Regions from separate parts of the Alkalihalobacillus pseudalcaliphilus genome, predicted to be linked through region 3. Evidence: a T-box and tRNA genes for the amino acid it is inferred to sense, from the RefSeq annotation. Region 3 holds a T-box; the other regions hold tRNA genes.
The links. The T-box of region 3 lies ahead of metG (methionine--tRNA ligase). A T-box ahead of a tRNA ligase gene usually reads a tRNA of that ligase, here a tRNA-Met.
Positions count from the first base shown of each region.

Region 1: it encodes a tRNA-Met, which carries the amino acid that the T-box ahead of metG (methionine--tRNA ligase) is inferred to sense. The anticodon was not compared.
Region 2: it encodes a tRNA-Met, which carries the amino acid that the T-box ahead of metG (methionine--tRNA ligase) is inferred to sense. The anticodon was not compared.

Region 1 covers NZ_JAQQWS010000012.1:25,504-29,868, forward strand. The annotation lists gene PQ479_RS18220 (M3 family oligoendopeptidase) at 1-956, opposite strand, end outside; gene PQ479_RS18225 (MgtC/SapB family protein) at 1,168-1,899, opposite strand; rRNA gene rrf (5S ribosomal RNA) at 2,144-2,259, shown strand; tRNA gene PQ479_RS18235 (tRNA-Met) at 2,537-2,610, shown strand; gene thiL (thiamine-phosphate kinase) at 2,924-3,919, shown strand; gene tsaE (tRNA (adenosine(37)-N6)-threonylcarbamoyltransferase complex ATPase subunit type 1 TsaE) at 3,929-4,365, shown strand, end outside.
Region 2 covers NZ_JAQQWS010000023.1:6,531-10,895, reverse strand. The annotation lists gene spoIIE (stage II sporulation protein E) at 1-1,877, opposite strand, end outside; tRNA gene PQ479_RS21420 (tRNA-Met) at 2,360-2,436, opposite strand; gene PQ479_RS21415 (S1 domain-containing RNA-binding protein) at 2,594-3,073, opposite strand; gene PQ479_RS21410 (FtsB family cell division protein) at 3,147-3,533, opposite strand; gene yabQ (spore cortex biosynthesis protein YabQ) at 3,539-4,150, opposite strand; gene yabP (sporulation protein YabP) at 4,147-4,365, opposite strand, start outside.
Region 3 covers NZ_JAQQWS010000019.1:43,444-47,808, reverse strand. The annotation lists gene arfA (arabinosylfuranosidase ArfA) at 1-41, shown strand, start outside; gene metG (methionine--tRNA ligase) at 218-1,855, opposite strand; T-box leader at 1,916-2,191, opposite strand; gene PQ479_RS20865 (hypothetical protein) at 2,385-2,531, shown strand; gene arsC (arsenate reductase (thioredoxin)) at 2,732-3,151, opposite strand; gene PQ479_RS20855 (arsenic transporter) at 3,167-4,365, opposite strand, start outside.

The DNA of each region.
Region 1 (4,365 bases), on a different contig from region 3:
TCTAAATCCATCAGATTACGGTCGAGCATAAATTGGAAAAACTCCTGTGTCTCAGGGGCAAGCTCCTCGTACATTTTTTTTCCGTTCTCAATAATCCATTCAGGCGATCCTTTAGGTGTCGCATTGCCTGATTGATATTTGAAATTCTCATCATGAAATTTTAAGGAATCGACATGAATTCGTTCTGCTTGCTTTTCATAAAGCTTTGTACAAAGTGGAACGATCACATCGCGAACTTGTTTCCTAAATACATCAACCATTTCAGCATTATAATCAATTCGCAGCATTCTCAAATAACCAAGGTCTATGAAATTTTTGAAGCCTAATTTGGTGGCGATCTCATGCCGTACTTTAACTAAATCATCATAGATTTGGTCGAATTTTTCAGCATGACCAGCAAAAAATCCAGAACTTGCTGTAACCGCTTCTTTTCGAGTTTGTCGGTCCTTGTCTTGTGAATAGGGAGCGAGTTGGGCTAATGTGTAGGTTTCCCCTTTAAAATCAATTTCTGCAGAGGCAACAAGTTTTGAATATTCTGATGAAAGTTTGTTTTCTTTTTGTAGCAGTGAAATAATTTCAGGAGAGAACGATTTGATTTTAAAGTCAGCAATATTAAATAACTGCTCACCCCAGTTTTTTTCTAGCTGTTCTCTGTAAGGGGAAGAGATAATTTCCTTATAGAATTCGGAAATAAGTTCCTCAAATTCTGGAACAACTTCATCAAAGTAATCTCTTTCCGCTAAATAAAAGTTATCATTCGTATCAATCGATGCACGAATATATACGAGTGTATATTGAGTGGATAATTGTGTTCGTAGTTCATTGATTTGTTCAATAGCTTTGGTAGCTTCTTCAAAAGAACTTGACTCTTTGAGATTATTGAGCTTTTCATTGAAGTTTTCCCTAAAGGCCGCCATATCGGGACGTTCGTATGTATAGTTTTCAAAAGTTAACATGTGAATCCTCCTTTTTATCCTCACTTAAAAATATTCGACATTTTTTATGAAATCCTTTTTAATTTTGAAAAAAAGTACTAGATTTCGTAAAAAAATGACTTTATTTATTCGTTTTATTAAATTGAATCACAAAACCAACAAAAAAGGTACATAGGCTACTGTACCCTTTTATAAATATATGTGTCGATTGAAGATATTAGTCTTTTGCTCCTTATATTTTTTCTGCGTTCACGGATTTAACATGCTTGATGTTTTTGGTAATGTAATAAATCTCTGTGATATACATTTTGCTTGGAACAGAAATTTTTAAATCAATAAGTTGGTTGCCGTCCTCTAAATCTTTCACCTTTACAGAGCGAATTTTTATATCCTTCTTTTTACGTTTCTTCTTTTTCGATTCTGAAGCTTTTGCTTGTTGCTTTCCTTTATGCTCGATTGCTTCTAGAAGCTCTGTCATATTTAAGTTAGGTTCCATCACAACCTTTAGTGCAATATCATCTTGATTTAATGTCCGAGGGCCAATTAATTTAAGTAGTGTAGGTATGATGTTTACGGAGACTAAAATGAGTAAAACCGCATAAAAAGATTCTAAATAGAAGCCTGCTCCAATAGCAATACCTAATCCAGAGGCAGCCCAAATCATGGCTGCTGTTGTTAGACCAGAAATTACGTCATTATTTCGACGTAAGATGACGCCTGCACCAAGGAAACCAACCCCACTAACAATTTGAGCGGCAAGACGCATTGGGTCCATGTTTGTTGTCATACCTTCTGTTGAATATTTAAAAAATGATTCAACGGAAACGATCGTGACAAGACAGCTAGCCACACAAATAACCATACTTGTTTTGAGTCCAAGTGGTTTATGTTTAATTTGCCGGTCAATACCGATTACGAGCCCGAGTAATAATGAGAGGCTTATTTTGATGATAAATTCTTCCATTATGATGAACACCCCTTCTAGCAACTTCATTTATATTATTTAATTATCCACGATGGGTTGATATACCTGCTTTTACCCTTATTTCGTTTACTATATGCAAGAATGGCCATTAATTATGTACGTTTAGGCGTGAAGTAGGGTAAGGGCAAGGGAGTAGTGTTGTGATGAATATTTTAATTCTTTTTAAAAAAACACTTGCATTCTTTTTTTGGAGATGGTAAGATATATCTTGTGTCAGAGAGAGTCTGGTGGCGATAGCGAAGAGGTCACACCCGTTTCCATGCCGAACACGGCCGTTAAGCTCTTTTGCGCCGATGGTAGTTGGGGGCTTCCCCCTGTGAGAGTAGGACGTTGCCAGGCTATCTGATGTATAATGAAAATAACAACTGGACATACTAGTTGAGTATTAATTTCATAGCGACGCGGGGTGGAGCATGTAGCCCATTCATCGTCGAAAATTCTTCTACATGTCGTGACGCAGCATACTTCAAAGTGATACTAGTAGAGAAAACGACAGTCGATGCATTACTTCAACGAGTAATCTTCGAGTAACATCGACGCATTTACTTCTCTGAGATACGAGAAGAGGAAGATGTCCTCATCATTGAATGATGCATCATCCGAAACTTCATAGCGACGCGGGGTGGAGCAGTCTGGTAGCTCGTCGGGCTCATAACCCGAAGGTCGGCGGTTCAAATCCGTCCCCCGCAATACCATAAAATCGAAACAGACTGTTGTTTCGATTTTTTTCTGTTTACATTTATAATAAGAAGGTCAAAACTAGAAATACATTCACTAATAGAGTATGAACAATCCACATAGAAGTGGAAAAAGAACGGAAGTGACCACCAAAGGAATAAAACGGTTCCCATTTAAGGCTGAGCAATGAAAACGTGTCTAAGGATCTTGTGGTAAAGGATTGTGTGGTGTGGAAAAAGTTTAAAACTAACAAGGAGTGCGAGTGCACAAGGTAAGCTGCCTTATATACAATTATTATGGAATTCCTTAGGAGGAAGAGGCTATCATGAAGGATGAGTTTGCTTTTATTGACAGTGTGACGCCGAGTCGGACGTATCAGGCGGGCCTGGTTCAAGGGATAGGTGATGATGCAGCCCTATTCAAAACGACTACGGGATTCGAACAGGTCATTTGTGTCGATACGATGGTTGAAGGGGTTCATTTTCGAAAGGATACATTAACGCCTTATCAAATTGGGCGAAAAAGTTTGGCGATTAATATGAGTGACCTTGCTGCGATGGGGGCGATTCCCCGTTATTATCTCGTTTCCATTGGGATTCCCTCTCATTGGGACGAGCATGCTGTACAGGAGATATATTGCGGTATGGGTGAATTAGCAGAGCGATATCAAATCGATTTAATTGGTGGTGATACTGTTTCGACAAATGACAGCCTCGTCATTACCATAACCGTCACAGGTGAAGTAGAAAAAGGTCGTCATTTATTAAGAAGCCAGGCTAAGCCTGGTGATGTGGTTTTTATTACTGGTGAAGTAGGTTTATCTGCTGCAGGTTTTGAGCTTATTTCTCAAAAGGGGATCGGTGCAGAATTTTCCGCGAATGAAGAGAAGCTAGCGGTGAAAGCTCATCAAGAGCCCGACGCACAAGTGGAAGCTGGAAGACTACTGGCACAAAGTGGCTTTCGTGTGGCCCTCAATGATGTTAGTGATGGTGTTGCGAGTGAGGCGAATGAAATTGCCACAGCGAGTCGAGTTAAAATAGAGTTAGATGTTCAAAAGCTTCCGGTTGATAGTCTTACAAAAATCAATACGCTAGAACAGGCACATCAATGGGCGCTTTTTGGTGGGGAAGATTTTCAATTATTAGGTGCAATGGACAAACAAGATTTTCAACTGATTGCCACACAATTTAAGCAGGCTCTCATTCCTCTTACAGTGATTGGTGAAGTCCATGAAGGTGAAACCGGTGTTTGGCTTAAAGAAGGAAAATCAATCGTTGAGCTTGAAAGAAAAGGCTATAACCACTTTGATAAAGATAAATAGGTGATGAAATTGAAAAAATGGATAATAACCACGAGCTCGCCAGAGGAAACGATGGCTTTTGCTAAACAGCTAGGGTTGCTTTTAAATGGTGGTGAAGTTATTACGCTTGAAGGGGATTTAGGTGCGGGAAAAACGCATTTTACAAAAGGACTAGCGGAAGGCCTGGATGTAAAGAGAGTGGTCAATAGCCCGACGTTTACGATTATTAAAGAATATAAAGGACGGAAACCACTTTATCATATGGACGTCTACCGTCTTGAGAATAGTGAAGAAGATATCGGTTTAGAAGAATATTTTGAGAGTGACGGTGTATCTGTTGTCGAATGGGCGAGCCGAATTGAGGAACAACTTCCATCGGAGCGTTTAGAGATTCGTATCTATCGTCAAGGTGACACGGAAAGAGAGATACATTTACAGCCGATTGGAATGAGATATGAAGCTGTATG
Region 2 (4,365 bases), on a different contig from region 3:
GCATGCTTCCCAGCACCAAGATCAATCGTCGAATAACTATCACCTGATATCCATGCTCCTCCTTTAGCAACATGTGCAACCCCCGTTTCTACGACGAATTTCTTCGCTGAGACAAAACTAACATGGCTATATCCATTCGCATAGACCGAACGCTCCTCCTCATTCACCATAACGGTTTCATTTAATAAATCTGACAGCATCGGTGCAATTACTTTTTCATATTGACCATGTCCATCATCAAAGGCTATACTCATATCAATTTGAACATTACCCTTGTCTAAACTAATGACATCTACATGTCCGACCTCAAGACCTACACTTCTTAATGCATCTAAAATACCCTCCTCCTGGCGAGGATACGATTGTTTTTCTTTTTGTATCTCCTTAGCAAAGTCACCCATTACCCTCGATACACCTAACAGTTGATCAGCTACTAGTTTCTGACTTTCCATCACCTGCTTCCTTAATTTTTGATTGACGATAAACAAACTATGCTCTTGTTTGATCGTATCAATCACTCGATCAGGACGGATACAATATTTCTTCCACTCTGACTGTAACATCTTATCTTTAATAGTCCCGTTTCTCTCTGTTTCATCCATTAACTTTTGCATGGAATCATATGTTTTTGAGAAATTTTGAACCCAGCACCTTTCTTTTTTAAAGCAAGTTTGGCACGTTTTTTCTGTGACTTGACTTAAAAATTGGTCTAGCTGGCGTTCCTCCTCATCAAATGTATCAACAACCTGCCCCCCTGTTTGGAAACTTTGTGACAGCGTCTGGAATAGCGTTGAAAATTGTTCCACACGCCCTGCCGTAACATCTCTAATTTTCTTCAAATACTGTTGTTGTTCTTTGGTGTATTCAGTTGTACCTGGAATATACCTGGCGAGCTTAGAGATCATTTCTTTTGGCGTCATCATAAAGATTAATATAGCCACTAAAGACTCTAAGAGGGTTGCTGACAAATTAGCCGCCCCATCACCATACATTCCAATTAATAAAGTTCCTACTAATAAACCTATCGCCACACCTACCTTTTTACCTTCTTTTAATAGACCCCCAAGTAGACCAGCAAAAGCAAGGAGACTCATTTGATACAAGCTTGCCACACTAGCTAAACTCAAAATTAGCCCTGTTACAACACCAACAGTTGAACCGATCGCAGCCCCTCCTATAAAAGCAAAGACTAACACTAAATAACGTGCGAGAACATGTTCAATCGTCATATCATAAAATACCCACCCTACCGTTCCGGTCATCACGGAGGCTAGTAATATGATTAAACAAATAATCTCTTCATTACGTAGTGGGTGTTGAAGCTTTTTAGAAGTAACTAATGGAACGCTTTGCATAAAAATCATCGTCAATATAAAGCTTAGTCCAGCTTCTACAGTCGCCATCATAAGTGCATAATTCGTAATAGTACCATCTATAATAAAGACAAGTGCAAGCCTTGTCGCTATACTTGTTACAAATACGGTATACGGTAAAACCTTGATAGGGTCATCGAAAAACTTCATGACTATCTTTTGTATTAGGAAATACGATAGTATAGCACACAAAACAAAAACGACTTCACCATGATAACTGAGGAGGGCCCCTGCTAGTAACGAGATTGCTGCCACCCCCGTTCGTTCTCGTTTGATCATAAAAACCGCTGCTAAAAAAGGGAGCACAAACGGAGTCAGCTCTGTTAATATCATAGCTCGTCCTAATAAAAAACCAACAATCACAACTAATAATCCCCACTGATACAATAATTTATTTATAAAGGCTTCCGTTCTCATCGCCATGACCTCAAAACCATTCGTCGCTTTTTCATAAACAAGCGCACCTCTATTAAAATTAAACAATTCCTTAGTCATTCTTTTCATCATTAACAACCACCATCCTTTTTTGAAATGTGGTTACATTATAAACAGATAAAACTTTTAGATTTTGTCAAAAAAACAACGTCGAAACAAAAAAATGTTCGACGTCATTCGGCTCTTTTTCACTTGAAAACACAGCAGCACGCACAATAAACAAAAAAATCAGAAAATATATTAGGGAATTTGTACGTTTACTGATGAAAACTGAGGAGAGAAAGTTGGAATATTTATTTTTGATAGGCTTGACCCAGCATTTTGCAATTTGCTCGGAGCATTTACTCGGTATTGAGTGCTCGGTTTCTATTTTTATTGCTTCAGATTTGATTTGCACCGCATTGACTCCTTGGTTTTCTCGCTTCATCGCCGCGTATCTCCATTTGCACCGCATCAATCACTCGTTTTCTCGCTTCATCGCCGCGTACGTGGTTATCATAAAAAACACAAAAAAACTTCATCTATCCTCGATGAAGGTAATGTTTAGAATATGGTAGCGGCGGAGGGGATCGAACCCCCGACCTCACGGGTATGAACCGTACGCTCTAGCCAGCTGAGCTACACCGCCATATGCATCATGTCGTTAGCGACAAATATTAATATACACCATTAGTTACACTGAGTCAATCCTATTTTTAATTAATTATAAACTTTTCATATAAAAAAGAGAAGTCAACACATTGACCCCTCTCTCATTTATAAAAAAAATAGGATCTGGCAACAAATTAGCCCCTACGAGCTCCTCGGCCACCACGCTTTGAGTCCGTTTGACGCTTTAATGTCGTTAAGCGTTCTTCGCTATCCTTTAAGAATCGACTCACCTTATCTTCAAAAGATGGTCCCGGACGATGATTACGTGCTCCTTGACCTTGAGATCGTTGCTGAGATTGATAAGGACGACTTGGACGAGCTGGTCGTTGCGGACGACTTGGTCGTTCAGGTCGCTCTGGGCGTTCTGAACCCTCTGGTCTGTCAACCGCCTTACGAATTGATAAACCAATCTTGCCATCCTTTTCGACGTTTACAACCTTAACTTGTACTTCGTCACCAACCTTAAGAAACTCGTTAATATCCTTAACATAATTATCAGCCACTTCACTGATATGAACAAGGCCTGTTGAACCACCCGGCAGCTCGACAAACGCTCCAAAATGAGTGATTCCTGTAACCTTACCCTGTAATTTGCTGCCTACTTCGATTGACATGAAAAAATAGATCCTCCTTAGAAATCTAGAAATGTTCATTTTGATATATTATACCCGAAGATAAAAAAATGTGTCAATCTGTCGATGTTTTAGGTAGTGTAAAAAGTATTTCGCCTTCTTTTGTATAAAATAAATCTCGCCTCGCAATTTCAGCAATATAATCGGGATCGTTATAGTTAATAATTTCTTGCTCTAGAAACTGTTCTTCAGCTAATAAGCTTTCTAGCTTTTGTTCTAATGCTACTTTCTGTTCCTGTTTTTCAGAGGCGAGAGTCAATTGATTAAAGAGCATCACACCTCCTATTAGTGCTAAAACCACACTAATGGCACCAAGAGCCGATAAACGCTTAACCAAGCCCCTTCTTTTCTTTCTTGCTACATCTAACTCCATTTCCCTTTGCTGCTTATACGCTGTATCCATATCTCGAACTGCCGAATGACGCTTTGAAACCAATTTCATCACCTCTAGTCTTTCTTTTTGCGAATCCTCCACTTATTCCACATCTTCGTTAAGAATTCCTGTATTTTTTTTACGTATGGTTGTATCCAAATTGAGAGTTTGTCCGTTATCTTATATAACATCGTCACTTTTAAGATAATATTTAATACCCCTTTTAGAAGCTTCCAAACCAAATTTAGAACATAAAGGGTAACAGACAGACAAGTAGTTACTAACATCATACATAACGAATAAAGGAGTTTCAATACGAATTTTATTGGGTTGATGAATAAGATTGTCAAAAGCTTGACGACAAAATGATAGATCGAAATAACAGCTTGAATCGTCTTATTTAATAGTTTTACATATAACTTTTGGCACAATGCTTGATAAGCTGCATAACCGCAAAGTATTGCTACAAAAACATAAAATCGAATTTCTCCAAAGTTCACTTGCAGCAAGACAAAAAAGAGTAAGCAGCCCTGCAGCAGCCAAAAAACAACATCATTTAATGCGGTTAACCAATGGAAGGAGGACCGTTCCCTCGTAAATCGACGATACGTATCAATCGACGCTCCCACCCAAAGGCCAAACGCCGTCATTGATAGCATCGTGTAAAGTTGTACCGTTAGACTCACTTAAATAACTTCCCAAAAAAGCCTTTAGATTTATCTTGACCACTCTGATCAAGGTAAACAAAATCAAAAATCTTCCCTTCAATCGATACGATCCCCTGCTCCACATTTAAATTTTTCATATGCAAATTTTGACCACGTACCGATAAAAATCCCATAACCGTCTCTAACAAAAATTCTTCATTATCAAAGCTTTCCACTTGTTTAACTCCGGTAAT
Region 3 (4,365 bases):
AGCATAGTTTTCATGTGGTGAGATTAGCTAAAGTTAATTAAGTGGTCTTGTTTAAGTGCCAATGGCGATGTTGCTTGATTATCATAGAACCTCTGAATTTGCCTAGATTAAATCTTGGGATTCAGAGGTTTTTGGTATTGAATAAAGTGCCGCTAATCAATAATAAAAACCAAATTGAATGAAGTAATAAAGAGCTACCCATGTGTGTTTTGTATGTTTATTGGATTGCTTGGTGCTGTAGTCTTTCGAGCTCTTCTTGAATTTTGTAGATATCAATTCGCTCAAACAATGGTTCAACATTTGATAAGGTTTGTGAAGTAACCAATAAGGGCTTCCATTCTGAGCTTGTGATGTTAAGCATGGCTTTCACTTTATCGCTTGAAAACGGTAGAAAGGGTGCTAAAATTTGAGCTGTATTGGCAATTAAGTAAACACAGTCTGTCAGGGTTTGTTGGCAAGCTTGTTTATTTTCTTTAACTTGTAACCATGGTTGTTGCTCATCAAAGTATTTATTGGCATATCGAACGAGCTCAAAGACTTTCTCCAAACCTTGCTTGAAGGAAGTTGTTTCAATACAATGAGCGACTTCCGTGTATAAAAGAGCCACTTTTTCTTGGGGTAAGGGGTTAACATCTTGATTAGGTATCACACCATCAAAGGACTTTTCAATAAATTTCAAGGTGCGATTGACGAAATTGCCGTATGCCCCTAACAATTCACTATTATGGCTATAGATGAACTCCTTCCAAGAGAAGTCAGCATCTCGGCTTTCAGGTGCGTTAACGGTTAGGAAATACCGAATCGAATCGGGTTCATATCTTTCTAGAATATCAGGAACCCACACAGCCCAATTTTTACTTGTTGAAAGCTTTTTCTTTTCTAAGGTCAAATATTCATTCGATACAATATGTGTCGGTAATGCTTCATGACCAAGCCCTGACAAAATCGTCGGCCAGATGATCGAGTGGAAAGGGATGTTATCTTTGCCGTGAACATAATAAGATTTTGTCTTAGAGTTCCAAAATTCGGAGTCGTCATGACCTGTTTTTTCTGCCCAGTGTTTACTAGCTGTGTAATAACCTGAAACGGCCTCGATCCAGACATAAATCTTCTTCTTTTCATAATCGGAAATAGGAACCGGAACGCCAATCGGTAAATCACGCGAAACAGCTCTATCTAGTAAGCCTTCTTTTAAGTAGCGCTGTGTAAGGGAAATCGCATTTTCTCTCCAAAGCTGTTTGGACTTTGCTTGGCCCGTATAGGTCTCTAATAGACCTTGAAAGGAACTTAACGAAAAGTAAAAATGCTCCGTTTTACGTGTTGTCGGTTCTTCCGAACAAAGCTTGCATGTCCTTTCTAGCAGATCGAGTGGTTCCAATATCGAGGAGCAATGATCGCACTGGTCCCCCCTTGCAGATTCATGACAATTAGGACAGATGCCCTCCACATAACGATCGGGTAAAAACTGTTCACACTGATTACAGTACGTTTGTTCCACTTCTTTTTTGTAGATGAAGCCCTTTTCAAGTAATTCTAGAAAAATCTCTTGGACGAGCGTGTGGTGAAATGCACTATCTGTCCTTGTATACATATCATAAGAAAACCCTAATCGTTGAAAGCAATCCGTAAATTCTTCATGAAACCGATCGGCAATTTCTTTGGGTGACACATTCTCTTGTCTAGCTCGAACAGTGATAGGTGTTCCGTTACAATCACTGCCAGATACATATAAAACAGGATCACCTTTTAAACGATAATACCTGGCTAAAATATCCCCTGGTAATAAGCTGGAAATATGACCTAAATGCAAGGAACCATTTGCATAGGCCCATGCACCACCGATAAAAATACTCATCCAAAACCCTCCTTAAGATCATCAAAATATCAAACAAAAAACCTCGCCCTAACGATTAACGTTAAGGGCGAGGTTCATAAAACCACACGGTACCACCTTACTATACAAATAGCTCACACTATTTGTCTCAACAAGTACGGAGTATGAATAGCTTACTCTTATACTGTGACATGAATAACGGATGCCAAATCCCGTCGCAGCCTACTTATACCTAAGTATGTTCAGTACGAAGCTCAGAGACCATTGTTCAAATGAGTGATTTTTGCTTCTTCTCAGCTACCGAAGCTCTCTGGTGAAAAACCTGATCATTTTACTTTTTCTCTTCATTGCTTTTGTGTAATTATTCCATATCATATTCGAGGTCTCGGTGAATGTCAATATGAAAATAGGACATAGTGGTAAAAGTATTTTGACTTCGTATGCCAAAACCATCGTTTGTTATGAAAAGATGGACTATGATATGGTAGATAAGATAACTAAGCAAGCAATAAGCAAGACGAATATCTGCATTGAGGAGGGAGGTGTTAAAATGAATAATCGTATTATTGATAATCGTGGAGAGGCACATGAATGGCTCCTTATTATTGTTGCACTCTGTTCATTAGTGACGTTTAAGAAGATAAGTAAGCTTGAGAAGTATAAAGAAAAGCTGAAAGGTCAATTTAAACCGTATTAAAATTAAATAAGGGGAAAAGAAACTTTTGCAGTTGCTCGAAGTTTGTTGACTGTTGGCTTTATATAGAAATTAGAAAGGCCCGAAGCAGCCGATGAGATTCGTCTGTTTAGGCCCTTTCCCTTTCATAAGCTTCATGCTCTGGTAAGAAGTGGTCAAGCAAATTAGATAACATTAACGAATTCGTAAATGTCGCCCAGCTATTACTGACCAGTTTCTGCAAATTGTTTGATTCGCTGCTTGATCTCGTCACGTACACGTTGGAAAAATAACCATTTCTCTTCTTCAGTTCCTTCTGCTTTTGCCGGATCATCGAATCCCCAATGCTCACGTTTCACATGTGGTGGTGTTACTGGACATTTATCTGCCGCATCTCCACATAATGTAACAACCAAGTCGGCTTGATGGAGGATTTCTGTATCAATGATATCTGAAGTTTGTTTACTAATATCGATATCTATTTCCTTCATGGCTTTTACGGCATTTGGGTTCAATCCATGTGCTTCAATTCCTGCACTAAATACATGCCAATCATTCGCTAAGTAATGCTTGGCAAAGCCTTCAGCCATTTGGCTACGGCATGAGTTTCCTGTACATAAAAAGTAAATCGTTTTCTTTTTCATTTATGATACGCTCCCTTAATAAATTAATAATAACCATACATACAATCCAAGTAATGTGATAAAGAGAACAGGAATGGTAATGACAATCCCTGTTTTAAAGTATGTCCCCCAGGAAATTTTTACCCCTTTTTTCGACAAAACATGCAACCATAATAAGGTGGCAAGTGAACCGATAGGTGTAATTTTTGGACCTAGATCAGCACCTATGACATTGGCATAAATGAGGGCTTCTTTTGTTAATCCAGTCGTATCCGTACCAGCAATCGCAATGGCATTAATAAGTACAGTGGGCATATTATTCATAACTGAAGATAATATTGCTGCGATAAATCCCATACCCATCGTCGTTAGAAACAGTCCTTGATCAGCTACGACTTGAATGACATCCGCTAATAGATCTGTTAAGCCGACATTTCTTAATCCATAGACGACTACATACATACCAATCGAGAAAAAGACGATGTTCCATGGTGCTTCTTTTAAAACAGTTCTGCTTTCAACCGCTTTACTCTGTCTTGAAATCAATAAGAAAATAAGAGCAATCGAACCAGCCACTAGAGAAACCGGGATATGAAAGAATTCACTTACTAAATAGCCAACAAAGAGTAGGGCTAACACAGCCCAAGAAATACGAAACATTTTCTCGTCTTTTATAGCAAGAGCGGGTTCTTGAAGTTGAGAATAGTCATATCGTTTCGGAATTCTTTTTCTAAAATAAAGAAGAAGGACAAGGATACTAGAGATAAGTGCGAAAAAGTTCGGGACAATCATTCGTGTTGCATATTCAATAAAACCAATTCCAAAATAATCGGCCGAGACGATATTTACTAAATTACTCACAATAAGTGGCAATGAAGTTGTATCTGCAATAAAGCCACTTGCAATGATAAAGGGAAATACCATTTTTTCATTAAAATTCAATGAACGAACCATCGCTAGTACAATCGGTGTCAAAATTAAAGCGGCCCCGTCATTGGCGAAAAAGGCAGCAACGATTGAACCGAGCAAACAAACATAGATGAACATGAGAACAGCATTACCTTTTGAAATGCGTGCCATATGTAAGGCAGACCATTCAAAAAAGCCAATTTCATCTAAAATTAACGAGATAATAATAACCGCAATAAAGGTTAAGGTAGCATTCCATACAATACTTGTTACCTCCATAACATCACTAAAACTAACAACGCCTAGTAATAGAGCAAGTAAGGCAC